2 regions of the Massilia sp. TWP1-3-3 genome follow, and region 2 is predicted to be linked to the other one. Evidence: predicted binding sites of a transcription regulator. Region 2 holds the regulator's gene; the other holds the start of a gene.
The links. The regulator FNR, encoded in region 2, switches genes on or off when oxygen is low (the NO sensors DNR and NnrR bind a similar motif). The targets are predictions, from matches to a motif close to TTGATNNNNATCAA.

Region 1: a site for FNR is predicted at 3,399-3,412, ahead of ACP7D4_RS15000 (universal stress protein). Genes of this name have one in related genera too.

What each region holds. Positions count from the first base shown of each region.
Region 1 is NZ_JAFCWX010000013.1:64,678-70,448, forward strand. Features, by position in the region: gene ACP7D4_RS14985 (hypothetical protein) at 1-193, opposite strand, end outside; gene ACP7D4_RS14990 (chemotaxis protein CheA) at 266-2,218, opposite strand; gene ACP7D4_RS14995 (protein phosphatase CheZ) at 2,218-3,072, opposite strand; gene ACP7D4_RS15000 (universal stress protein) at 3,487-3,951, shown strand; gene ACP7D4_RS15005 (response regulator) at 4,132-4,776, shown strand; gene ACP7D4_RS15010 (Crp/Fnr family transcriptional regulator) at 5,232-5,771, shown strand, end outside.
Region 2 is NZ_JAFCWX010000009.1:21,354-27,124, forward strand. Features, by position in the region: gene ccoP (cytochrome-c oxidase, cbb3-type subunit III) at 1-966, shown strand, start outside; gene ccoG (cytochrome c oxidase accessory protein CcoG) at 963-2,342, shown strand; gene ACP7D4_RS10790 (FixH family protein) at 2,357-2,890, shown strand; gene ACP7D4_RS10795 (hypothetical protein) at 2,899-3,120, shown strand; gene fnr (fumarate/nitrate reduction transcriptional regulator Fnr) at 3,279-4,040, opposite strand; gene ACP7D4_RS10805 (DEAD/DEAH box helicase) at 4,065-5,318, opposite strand; gene ACP7D4_RS10810 (hypothetical protein) at 5,371-5,771, shown strand, end outside.

The DNA.
Region 1 (5,771 bases), on a different contig from region 2:
CGGCAATGATGACGACCGGCTTGCCGTCGCCCGGATTGCGTGACATCGACAGCAAAAAATTTTTCGGGTCATCATCCGGCGAGCGCAGGATGGCAACGAAAAACTTGGTCTTGATGAATTTCTTCCAGGCGGGCGTCAGCGATCCGGCAAGCTGCGCCGCCTTCAGAACCGGCTCGAACGTTTCAAGCAGCATGACTGTCAGCCTTCACAAAAGCGGGAAGGAATGGTTGCCGCCGCACCGGGCAACAGCGCGGCGGCGCAAGATTCAGGCGGCAACCTTCAAGTTACCGCGGCAACCGTCCATCAGGAACGACAATCCTACCACCAGCACCAGCTCGCCCTCGGCCGAGCGCGCCGTGCCGGTGATGCCGTCGACCGTGATGGCGGTCATCGGCTTGATCACCAGGTCGGCCGTGCCGTCGACCGCAGCGACCGCCAGGATGTAGGGCTGGGGCGCAGCGACCACGATGCCCACTTTCTCCAGGCATGCATCGTAGCCGAGCGCGCCGGCCAGCGAACGCACCGGCAGCGGACGGCCCTGGTCTTTCAAGACCGGGGCGCCGCCCACATTCATGAAGCTGTCGGGCAACTCTACCACGCGCTGGACGACAGCCATCGGCAGCGCCAGCATTGCGCCCGAGGTCGACACCAGCATCGTTGGCACGATCGACAATTCGATCGGCAATCGGATGGCAAACTTGGTGCCGTGCCCGAGCGAAGACTCGATATGGATCGCGCCGCGGTTTTTTTCGACCGCAGTCTTGACCACGTCCATGCCGACCCCGCGTCCGGAAACGGAGGACGCCACATCCTTGGTCGAAAAGCCCGGCAAGAATACCAACTGATAAGCTTCCTCGTCGCTTTGGGCGCCGGATTCGTTGATCAAACCCTTTTCGATGGCTTTTTTGCGCAGGCGCACCGGATCCATGCCCTTGCCGTCGTCTTGCAGCACGATCATCACGCTGTTGGCTTCTTGCCAGGCCTTGAGCGAAATGAAGGCCTTGGCCGGCTTGCCGGCCGCGAGCCGGTCTTCGGGCGACTCCACGCCATGGTCCAGCGCGTTGCGCAACATGTGCACCAAGGGATCGTACAGGCTGTCGACGACGACGCGGTCCACTTCCGTTTCCGCCCCTTCAATGGTCAATTCGACATCCTTGCCCAGGTCCTTGGCCAGCTCGCGCACCAGGCGCGGAAACTTCTGGAACAAGCGCCCTACCGGCTGCATGCGGGTCGCCAGTGTGGCGCGCTGCAGCTCGGCCGAATAGCGCGAGGCGCGCTCGAGCGTTTCGCTCAGCGTTGCCATCAGCGTGGCGGCCACGCCTTCAAACTTGAACTGCAGCAGGCGCTCTAACAGTACGGCCGCCTGATTGGCAGCTTGCACGGATTCGCCCGCCACTTCCAGCAGCGCGTCGAGCTTGACGGCGTCGACGCGGATGCTGTCTTCCTTGACGGGTGCCGAGGCGGCCCGGAATTCCTGGACCTTCTCGTCGCGACGCTCCTGGCCGTCCCAGCCGGCCGGCTTGGCTTGGGCCGCTGCCCCGGCGCTTGGGGCGTGAGCCGGCGCATGGGTTGACCCCGTAGTTGGACCCGTAGTTGGGCCGGTAGTTGAGCCGATAGTTGGGCCGCCGCTTGGCGCAGGCGCAGCGGATGCGGCAGCGTGCCTGTTGGCCGGAGTGTAGGTGCCCGGTGGCACCACCGCCATGAACATTGCTTCCCAGTCGAGGCCGTCAGCGCCGACCGAGGTGACCGGTAGTGCTTGCGCCACCGGCATTGCTGGCATCGCCGGCGTTGCCTGTTGGGCGGCCGGCAGCGGCGCCGCGGGTGCGGAAACGGTATTGCCTTCGATGGCGTTGACCAAAATGCGTTCCAGCGAATCGGGCATCGACGCCAGCTGCTCGGGCAAGGCGCCGTTCGACAGGTCGGTCAACTGGTCGGCCACGAAACCGGACGCCTGCAGCGCCGCCTCGATCGCGATCGGCGTTACCGGCGCGGCGCCCGTGCGCAAGGCGTCAAACAGGTTTTCGGTCAGGTGGCAAGCGGCCACCAGCGCCGGCAGGTTCATGAACCCGGCGCCGCCCTTAATGGTATGGAAAGAGCGGAACACCGCGTTCAGCGTTTCCTTGTTGTTCGGGTCACGCTCGAGGCGCAGCAAGTGCTCTTCTACGTTGACTGCAAGATCCATCGCCTCGACGACGAAATCCTTGAGCATATCGTCCATTAGAATCCCAGATCAGCTAAAAGATCGTCAACATTGTCCTGGTCGAGCGCCACCGACGGCAGCGCGGGACCTTGCATCAGGGCAGGCTTGGCTTGCAATTTGTCGCGTACGGCCGGTGGTGCATTGTCGCGCAGCAGCTGGGCCAGTTCGTGCTCGACCGTCTTGGTGATCGTGACCACCTTCTTGATCAGCTGGCCGGTGATGTCCTGGAAGTCCTGGGCCATCATGATGTCGAGCAAACGCGCTTTTTCGGCCTCGGTCGCTTCCGTCACCGCTTGCGCAAAGGAGCGCGCATCGCCCGCCAGGGTCTTGAATTCGTCAATGCTCAGCTTGCCGGCAAACAGGTCGGCCCAGCGCGCTTCCATCGCTTTCGACTTTTTCGACAGCACGTCCTGGGCCGGCATGCCTTCGTCGAGCGTGTTGAGCACTTTGTTGGCGGCCTGTTCGGTCAGGCTGGCGACGTATTCCAGGCGGTCCTGGGCGTCGGTGATCTGGCTCGACGCTTCATTGAGCGCCTTGTCGTAGCCCAGTTCGCGCAGCGAATCGTGCAGCAGGCGCACAATGCCGCCCAGGCGCTCGAACATCGGCTTGTCGGCGGCGTTGACCTCGGCGCCGTCGGCGTGCGCGGCCGATTCAGCTGCGACAGCAGGTTCGGCTGCAGCCGGTGTCGGGGCGGGCGCGGAAGGCGCCACGGCCACCAGTTGCGGATGGGCAGCGGCGACCTGGTCAAACAGGGCGTCCATGTCATCTTCGGCGCTGGCGGGCGCGGCGGCCGGTTGCGCTGCAATTGCGGTATCTCGTTGCGCAGACACTTCATCGAACAGTGCGTCGAAATCATCAGCGGCGTCGGTCATATCCCTGCTTCTCCATAATATTAAATGTCGCGGTGGTCCAGAATGATTTGTGCCTTGCGAGTTTTTGGCAGAGCATGACCCGTGGCAACTTTTTGCCGCGTTCATGCGAGTGTAGCAGTGCTATGCGGCTGCGGTAAATCACTGTGCGGTCCCGGCCCCCTAATCAGGTCAGAAACTTGTGAGCACGACAAGCAAAATGTGTCTTTGCGGTCAAAATGGCGTCAACATCTGTTGTATTTCGTAATCGTACCATCGCGACGTCGGGAATTTTGGCGCGCCTGAGTAATAAATTTCGCCCCTGCACGCGCTGTTTCTCAAGACGGAGTTTGATCCGTATCAAACGTTTGCGCTCTATCAATAGTCAGAAACCCTGGAAAACGGGAAAATGTACCTAAACTCTGGGAGAAATGCAGCATGTACCAAAAAATTCTGATTACCACGGATGGCTCGGCAGTCTCGCGTCACACCGCGTGCGCGGGGGTGGAGTTTGCCCGCCAGATGGGCGCGCAGGTGCTGGTGCTGTATGTGGCGCCTTCGTACCAGTACCCCGTGTATGTCGAGATCGTGCCGCCGGCCTATCCCAGCGAGGAAGACTACATAGCCCACATGCGCCGCGTGGGCGACGAGCACACGGGCGCGGTGGTGCAGGCGGCGCGCAAGGCCGGCCTGGTTGCCGACGCCATGACGGCGTTCGCCGATTCGGCCGGCCTCAAGATCGACGAGATTGCCGACAGCGAACGCTGCGACCTGATCTTCATTGGTTCGCACGGGCGTAGCGGCTGGGGACAGCTGTTGCTCGGCAGCGTCACCAACAAGGTCCTCTCGCACACGACCAAACCGGTGCTGGTGCACCGCTTGATCAGCGAACCGGGCAGCTAAGCGGGCAGCTAGCGGGCAGCTAAGCGGGCAGCTAGCGGGCAGCTAAGCGGGCAGCTTGGCGTCATAACTGTTGCGTTGCTGCCAATTCCACCGTAGGCTACGGGTGTACTTACATTTTTACAAGTTAGTAACTAACAACCGGTAATAATCGGATACTCCACACTGCCAGATTGCCCACTTATGATACGAATAGTAGTTGCCGACGACCACACGATCATGCGCGAAGGCCTCAAACGCATTCTCGACGGCGCACTCGATATCGACATCGTGGGCGAAGCCACCAATGGGTTCGAAGTGCTCTCGCACGTGCGCCAGGGCGGCTTCGACCTGCTGCTGCTGGACTTGTCGATGCCCGGGCGCAGCGGCGTCGACCTGATTCGCCAGATCAAGAGCGAAGCGCCCAAGCTGGCCATCCTGATCCTCACCATGCACGAGGAAGAGCAATACGCGGTGCGCGCGATCCGCGCCGGCGCCCAGGGCTACCTGACCAAGGAGAGCGCGGGCACGCAACTGGTGGGCGCGATCCGCAAGGTCGCCTCCGGGCGCCCGTACATCAGCACCGAAGTGGCCGAACAGCTTGCGCTGAACATCATGACGCCCAACGAGCAACTATTGCACAAGCAATTGTCCGACCGCGAATTCGAAGTTTTCTCCCTGCTCGTGGGCGGCAAGTCGATCACCGAAATCGCCAACGGCCTGCACTTGTCCGTCAAGACGGTCAGCACCCACAAGACGCGCATCATGCAAAAAATGGGCATGACCTCGCTGTCCGAAATGGTCCAGTACGCAGTGGCGCACCGTTTGCTTTCCCCATTTCGTTCATGAAGCAAAGCGAAGATTTTTAGACAACATCCGTGCAATTTCGTGCGGACAAACGTCAATCGAATGCTTTCGCCAGGTATTTGCCAAGCGTTTTTCCGCCACGCCGTTCCGCCCCCTCCCCCTATGACAATGCCAACGTTTGTTAGGATTCATCCTACAAAGGCCCGCCATATCCTACTCCCAGATTCAGCCGTCGCTGATATCAATACCGGACTCGAGTTGGCATACTAAATCCAACGATTCGGGCTTTCCTGCGGTTCACTTTCAACGACGCAAGCTATCCCAGCCGTGCTGTTCCATCACTTTCAAAGCTCCGGTCGCGGCATCACAGATCGTTGTTTTAGCCCGTGATTGCCGCAGCTTGAACCTAAAAGTTTTTTCACCTGGAGATGAGCATGCTGTCCACGCCAACGTCAGATAACCGTACCAACCCCTCGTCGACCCTGCATTCCTCACCCATGGAAGCCGGTCGCCAGCGTCAAGGCCGCCTCTGGTCCAACCTCAAGGAAGTGTGCGACTTGCTGCACATTACCGCCGCCGTGTCCGTTAACAGCGAAGAATTGCTGTTCCAGCATGTGCAGTTCAAGACGGGGCAGCGCGTGCACACCATCGGCCAAGCCTTCGATACGCTGTACATCGTCAACTCGGGCTTTCTCAAAACCGTCCTGATCGACGAATTCGGCAACGAGCAGGTGCTCAGCTTTCCCATGAAGGGCGACATGCTCGGCGTCGACGGCATTCACACCCGTCATTACGCCTCGGAAGCGGTCGCGCTGTCCGATTGCGACTTGATCTTGCTGCCATTCAAAAAACTGACCGCGCTCGGCCGCGTGCACCTGGAACTGGAAAACGTCATGTACGGCGTCATGAGCCGCGAACTGGTGCGCGAACAAGCCATGATCGGCATGCTCGGCGCCCTGTCGGCCGAAGCGCGCGTGGCCCGTTTCCTGGTCTCGCTGGCCGACCGTTTCGCTGCCATGGGTTACTCGAGCAAGCTG
Region 2 (5,771 bases):
GTATTCTGGGACCTGTTCATCGTCGTCATCACGCTGCTGTCCGTGGCCGGCTGCGGCATTTTGCTGTACTCGCAGTCGCTGCACAAAGTTGCGCCCGACGCGCCGAGCGACGGCACCACCGGCCACGTGTGGGACGAAGACCTGTCCGAGTTGAACACGCCGCTGCCGCGCTGGTGGATGTGGCTGTTCTACATCACCATCGTCTTCGCGCTCGCTTACCTGTTCCTGTATCCGGGCCTTGGCAGCTATGCCGGCAAGCTTGGCTGGAAGTCGAGCAGCGCCTACACTGAAGAACTCAGTAAAGCCGACGCCGAATACGGTCCGCAGTTTGCGCGCTTTTCCGGCCAGCCGATCGAGGTGGTGGCGGCCGACCCGAAGGCGCATGCCATCGGCGAGCGCCTGTTCATGACGTACTGCGCCCAGTGCCACGGCTCGGATGCGCGCGGCAACAAGGGTTATCCGAACCTGACCGACAGCGACTGGCTGCATGGCGGCACGCCGGAGATCATCAAGACGACCATCATGAAGGGGCGTCACGGGGTGATGCCGCCAATGGGCGCGGCGGTCGGCTCGGATGACGATATCGTCAACGTTGTCCAATACGTCAAGAGCTTGTCGGGCGCCTCGCACGATCCGATCAAGGCGGTGTTCGGCAAGTCCAAGTTCAGTGCCTGCATGGCTTGCCACACCGCCAGCGGCGGGGGCAACCAGGCCATCGGCGCGCCGAACCTGACCGACAAGGTCTGGCTGTATGGCGGCAGCGCCGACACCATCATGGAAACCATCCGCAAGGGGCGCGACAACCAGATGCCGGCCTTCGAGGACTTCCTGGGCGCCGACAAGGTGCACGTGCTGGCAGCTTACGTGTGGAGCCTGTCGAACGACCCGGCCGGCACCAAATCTGCCAGCATCACCGCGGCCAGTCCTAACGCGGCCAGTGACAACGCGGCAGTGGCTAAAAAATGAAGCAGTCCAGTCCAAAGGTGATCAAAATGTACGCGGCGCGCGAGGAGATTTATCCGCGCGAGGCGAAGGGCCGCTATGCGACCCTGCGCTGGGCCTGCGTGTGGATCACGCAGATCGTGTTCTACGGTCTGCCGTGGCTGACCTGGAACGATCGTCAGGCGGTCCTGTTCGACCTGGCCGCGCGCAAGTTCTACATCTTTGGGTTGGTGCTGTGGCCGCAGGACTTCATTTACCTCGCTGCGCTGCTGATCATCTGCGCCTGGCTGCTGTTTTTGGTGACGGCCGTGGCCGGGCGCGTGTGGTGCGGCTTTGCCTGTCCGCAAACGGTGTACACCGAAATTTTCATGTGGATCGAGCGCAAGATCGAAGGCGCGCGCAGCGCCCGCATCCGGCTCGACCGCCAACCCTGGACGCTGGACAAGATCTGGCGCAAGAGCGCCAAACACAGCGCCTGGTGGCTGGTGGCGCTGTGGACCGGGATCTCGTTCGTCGGTTACTTTGCGCCCATGCGCTCGATGATGGCGGGCATTGGCGCGCTCAGCCTGGGGCCGTGGGAATGGTTCTGGATCGGCTTTTACGCGCTCGCCACCTACGGCAACGCGGGCTGGCTGCGCGAGCAGGTGTGCAAATACATGTGCCCCTATGCGCGCTTCCAGAGCGCCATGTTCGACAAAGACACGCTGATCGTTACCTACGACCGGGAACGGGGCGAGCCGCGCGGCGCGCAAACGGCCGAACGCACCAAGGGCGACTGCATCGACTGCACCCTGTGCGTGCAGGTGTGCCCGACCGGAATCGACATTCGCAATGGCCTGCAGTATGAATGCATCGGCTGCGCGGCCTGCGTGGACGCTTGCAACGGCGTGATGGACAAGATCGACCTGCCGCGCGGGCTGATTCGCTATTCGACCGACCAGGCCATGGAAAAGGGCTGGTCGGCGCGCCAGATCGGCGCGCACATCGTGCGCCCACGCGTGCTCATTTACAGCGCGCTGCTGGCCCTGATCGGCATCGGCTTTGGCACCGCGCTGGCGCTGCGCACCCCGCTCAAGCTTGACGTCATCCGCGACCGCGGCTCGATGGGGCGCGAAGTGGGCGACGGCGTGATTGAAAACGTGTACCGCCTGCAGGTGATGAACACCGGCGAAACGGCGCATCGCTTCCACATTGTCGTCAGCGGCCTGCCCGGGGTGCGCCTGGCCGACCAGGAAGAAGTGCTGCTCGACGGCGCCAGCACGCGCGCCGTGCCGGTGCGGGTGCAGACCGAACGGGCAGCCCTGACGGGCGGCTCGCATGCGATCATGTTCGAATTGAGCGCGCTCGACCAGCCCTCGCTCAAGGTCACCGAAAAAGCCGTATTTATCGTACCGAGATAATGAAGGAGAACCGCATGCAAACTGCTTCCCAACCCAGGCTGCGCACGGCGCCGCCATGGTATGCCCAGCGCTGGCCATGGCTGCTGATGCTCGGGCCGGCCGTGGTCCTGGTGGCCGGCGGCTACACCGGTTACCTGGCCTATACGCGCCAGGACGCGATGGTGGTCGACGACTATTACAAGCAGGGCAAGGCGATTAACCAGGACTTGCGGCGCGACCGCGTGGCCAGCGCCCAGCGCCTGTCGGTGGCGCTGCACTACAACGCCGGCGCGCATGCGATGCAGGGCGAATTGACCAGCTTTGGGCAGCCGGTCACGACCCCGTTCAGGATCGGACTGGCGCATTCGACGTTGCCTGAAAAAGACATTTTGCTCGCCGTGTATCCAGATGCACAGGGGCGTTTTTCGGCGCCGCTGCCGGCACTGGAGCAGGCACGCTGGCAGGTGAATGTGGAAGGGGGCAAGCGCGACTGGCGCCTGGCCGCCGAATGGCAATTTCCGGCCCAGCAGTCGATGACGATCGACGCCGATGCGGCCATTGCGCCATGAGGCAGGGCATGAAGCGCCTGGCGATGGCGGTGCTGTGGCCATCGTTCCTGGCCGCGGCGCTCGCTGAAGGCTTTTTCTTCTCGTGGGTCGAGCCGGAAGCGCTGTCGTCGCTGGCGCCGATGGCGGTCTACAGCATCGGGTTTTTCTTCTTCTGGACGTTTTGCACGCTGGCCGGCTTGCTGACGGGGTATTTGATCGTGGTGCCGGACGATGGAAAGGCGCCGTTTTGAGTCGTCGGGTCCCATGGGGCCCAAGTGACCAACGACGGCCGGCGCGTGAACGCGGGGGCGACGATTGGCGGCAATGGAACGGTTCAACTGAGCCAATGTTCCATGGGTCCGTCGCGTGCGCGACGACGATGTGGGGGGACTTTTACGGGTAGCCTGACTCAGGCCATCGGGCTGCACTGCGCGGTACCGGCGGCCATCGCCTTGAGCATCACCGGGTCGAGCAGCGTCACTTCGCGCTTGTCGACCTTTAACCAGCCCTGCTTTTTGAAGCGCGACAGCAATCGACTGATGCTTTCAATGGTCAAGCCCAGATAATTGCCAATATCTTCACGCGACATGCGCAGCTGAAAGCTGGTCGGCGAATACCCGCGCGCCGCGTAGCGCGACGACAAATTGACCAGAAACACCGCAAAACGCTGCTCGGCGCGCATATTGCCCAGCAATAGCATGACGTTTTGTTCACGCGTGATTTCCTGGCTCATGATGCGGTGAAAGTGACGCAGCAGCGTCGGCACCTGGCCGAACAAGTCTTCAAGGCGGGTGAACGGAATCTCGCACACTTCGCTATCCTCGAGCGCCACTGCGTCGCAATGGTGGCGGTCGCCGCTGATGGCGTCCATTCCCAGCAATTCGCCGGCCATCTGAAAACCCGTAATCTGTTGTTCTCCGGCCGCATTGACCTGGTAAGTCTTGAAATGGCCGAAGCGAATCGCGTACAAACTGCGAAAAGGCTGATCCATTTGGTACAGGCGCTCGTCGCGCAAAATGCGGCTGCGCTTGCCAATGATCTGGTCCAGCCGACTCAGTTCGCCCTCGTCGAGCCCCATGGGAAGGCATAATTGGTGCATGCTGCATCCTGCGCAGCTTGCTTTCAAGACGTTGATATTTAATACAGCTGCAGGGGGATTCGGTTGATTCATTCAGTCATCATACTTCATCGCAGCTTATCGGGTTTTTAAAAAGCGGACATCCACGTGCAAAACATCGCCCGTCACCTTGGCCTTTTTCGCCTTCTTCGGCTTCTTGACGACCTGGCCTGCCGTATCGGTCAGCGGCACCCGGTGCTCGGGCGAAAAGCCGGGCTCTTCGATGCGTTCCAGGGTTTGCCGCGTGAACATTTCAATGGCGGCGAGCAAGTCCACCTCATCGGCGCATACCAGCGACACCGCCTGGCCCGCATTGCCCGCGCGGCCGGTGCGGCCGGTGCGGTGGATATAGTCTTCGGCCACGGTGGGTAAGTCGAAATTGACCACTTGCGGCAAGTCATCGATGTCCAGCCCGCGCGCGGCGACGTCGGTTGCCACCAGTATCTTGCACTGGCCCGCCTTGAAACGCTCCAGCGCCCGCAGGCGCGCCGGCTGCGCCTTGTCGCCGTGAATCGCGTCGGCCGCCACGCCATTTGCCGCCAAGGTGTCGACCAGTTGGTCGACACCCTTGCGCGTCTTGACGAACACCAGCACCTGGCCCCAGCGCAGCTTGTGCAACAAATGCAAGAACAGTTCCGGCTTGCGTTTTTTATCGACCGGCACCACCCACTGCCGAATCCGCTGCACCGTGCTGTTGCGCGCGCTAACTTCAATGCTCAGAGGGTTGTTCAAGAGCTTGCCTGCCAGCGCGCGGATCTCGTCGGAAAACGTCGCCGAAAACAACAGGGTTTGGCGCTTGGCGGGCAGGGCGGCAAAAATCTCATTCAGTTCGCGCGAAAAGCCCAGGTCGAGCATGCGGTCGGCCTCGTCGAGCACCAGCGTTTGCAACTGGTCGAACTTGACCGCATTCTGGCGGTACAGGTCGAGCAGGCGCCCGGGCGTGGCCACCAGTACGTCGAGCCCTTTGCGTAGCTTCATCATTTGCGGATTGATGCTCACGCCGCCGTAAGCGACATGGGTGCGCAGCGGCAGGCCGGCGCCATATTCCTTGAAACTGTCGTGCACTTGTTCGGCCAATTCGCGCGTGGGCACCAGCACCAGCACGCGCACCGCGTTGCTGCCCGCCTGGCCGCCTTCCATGGTCAGGCGCTGCAGCAGCGGGAGGGCGAAACCGGCGGTCTTGCCGGTCCCGGTCTGGGCTGCGGCCATTACGTCGCGCCCGGCCAGGACCGGGCCGATCGCCTGTGCCTGCACCGGCGTGGCGCTCGTGTAGCCAAGCGCATCGAGCGTGCGCATGAGCGGGTCGATCAGACCGAGGGAAGCAAACGACATGGGCAAACCTTGCAGCGTTGGGAATGGAGCCGACAGTTTAGCCTGTCCGCCCGTGTCCGTCCCACAAAGGTGGGCCAGCGCGGCCGCGACGCTGCATTGCCAGCCTTCGGCTCAAGGCAATGTGGGGAGCGATGTCTCATCACCGGAAATTAGTCTGGCCCATCTGCATCACGACTTGCTGATTTTGGGACATGGAAATTATGGCGACCGCATTCAAAAAGACGCCGGGTATACGCATTCGGCGCGCTCACTGGCTCGCCTGCTCGAGAAACGGGGTCTGCCGAAAGCGTTTGCGGGCAAGGTCATCCTATGGTCGTGTTTCGGCGGCGCGGCCGCTGGCATGGCGCAATCGCTGACATTCAAATTGTCCTGTCGCGGCTATACGAACGTCCAGGTAGGGGGCTGCCGCTGGATAACGGGCACCATCGTCAACCGTGTGCTGTTATGCCGCAG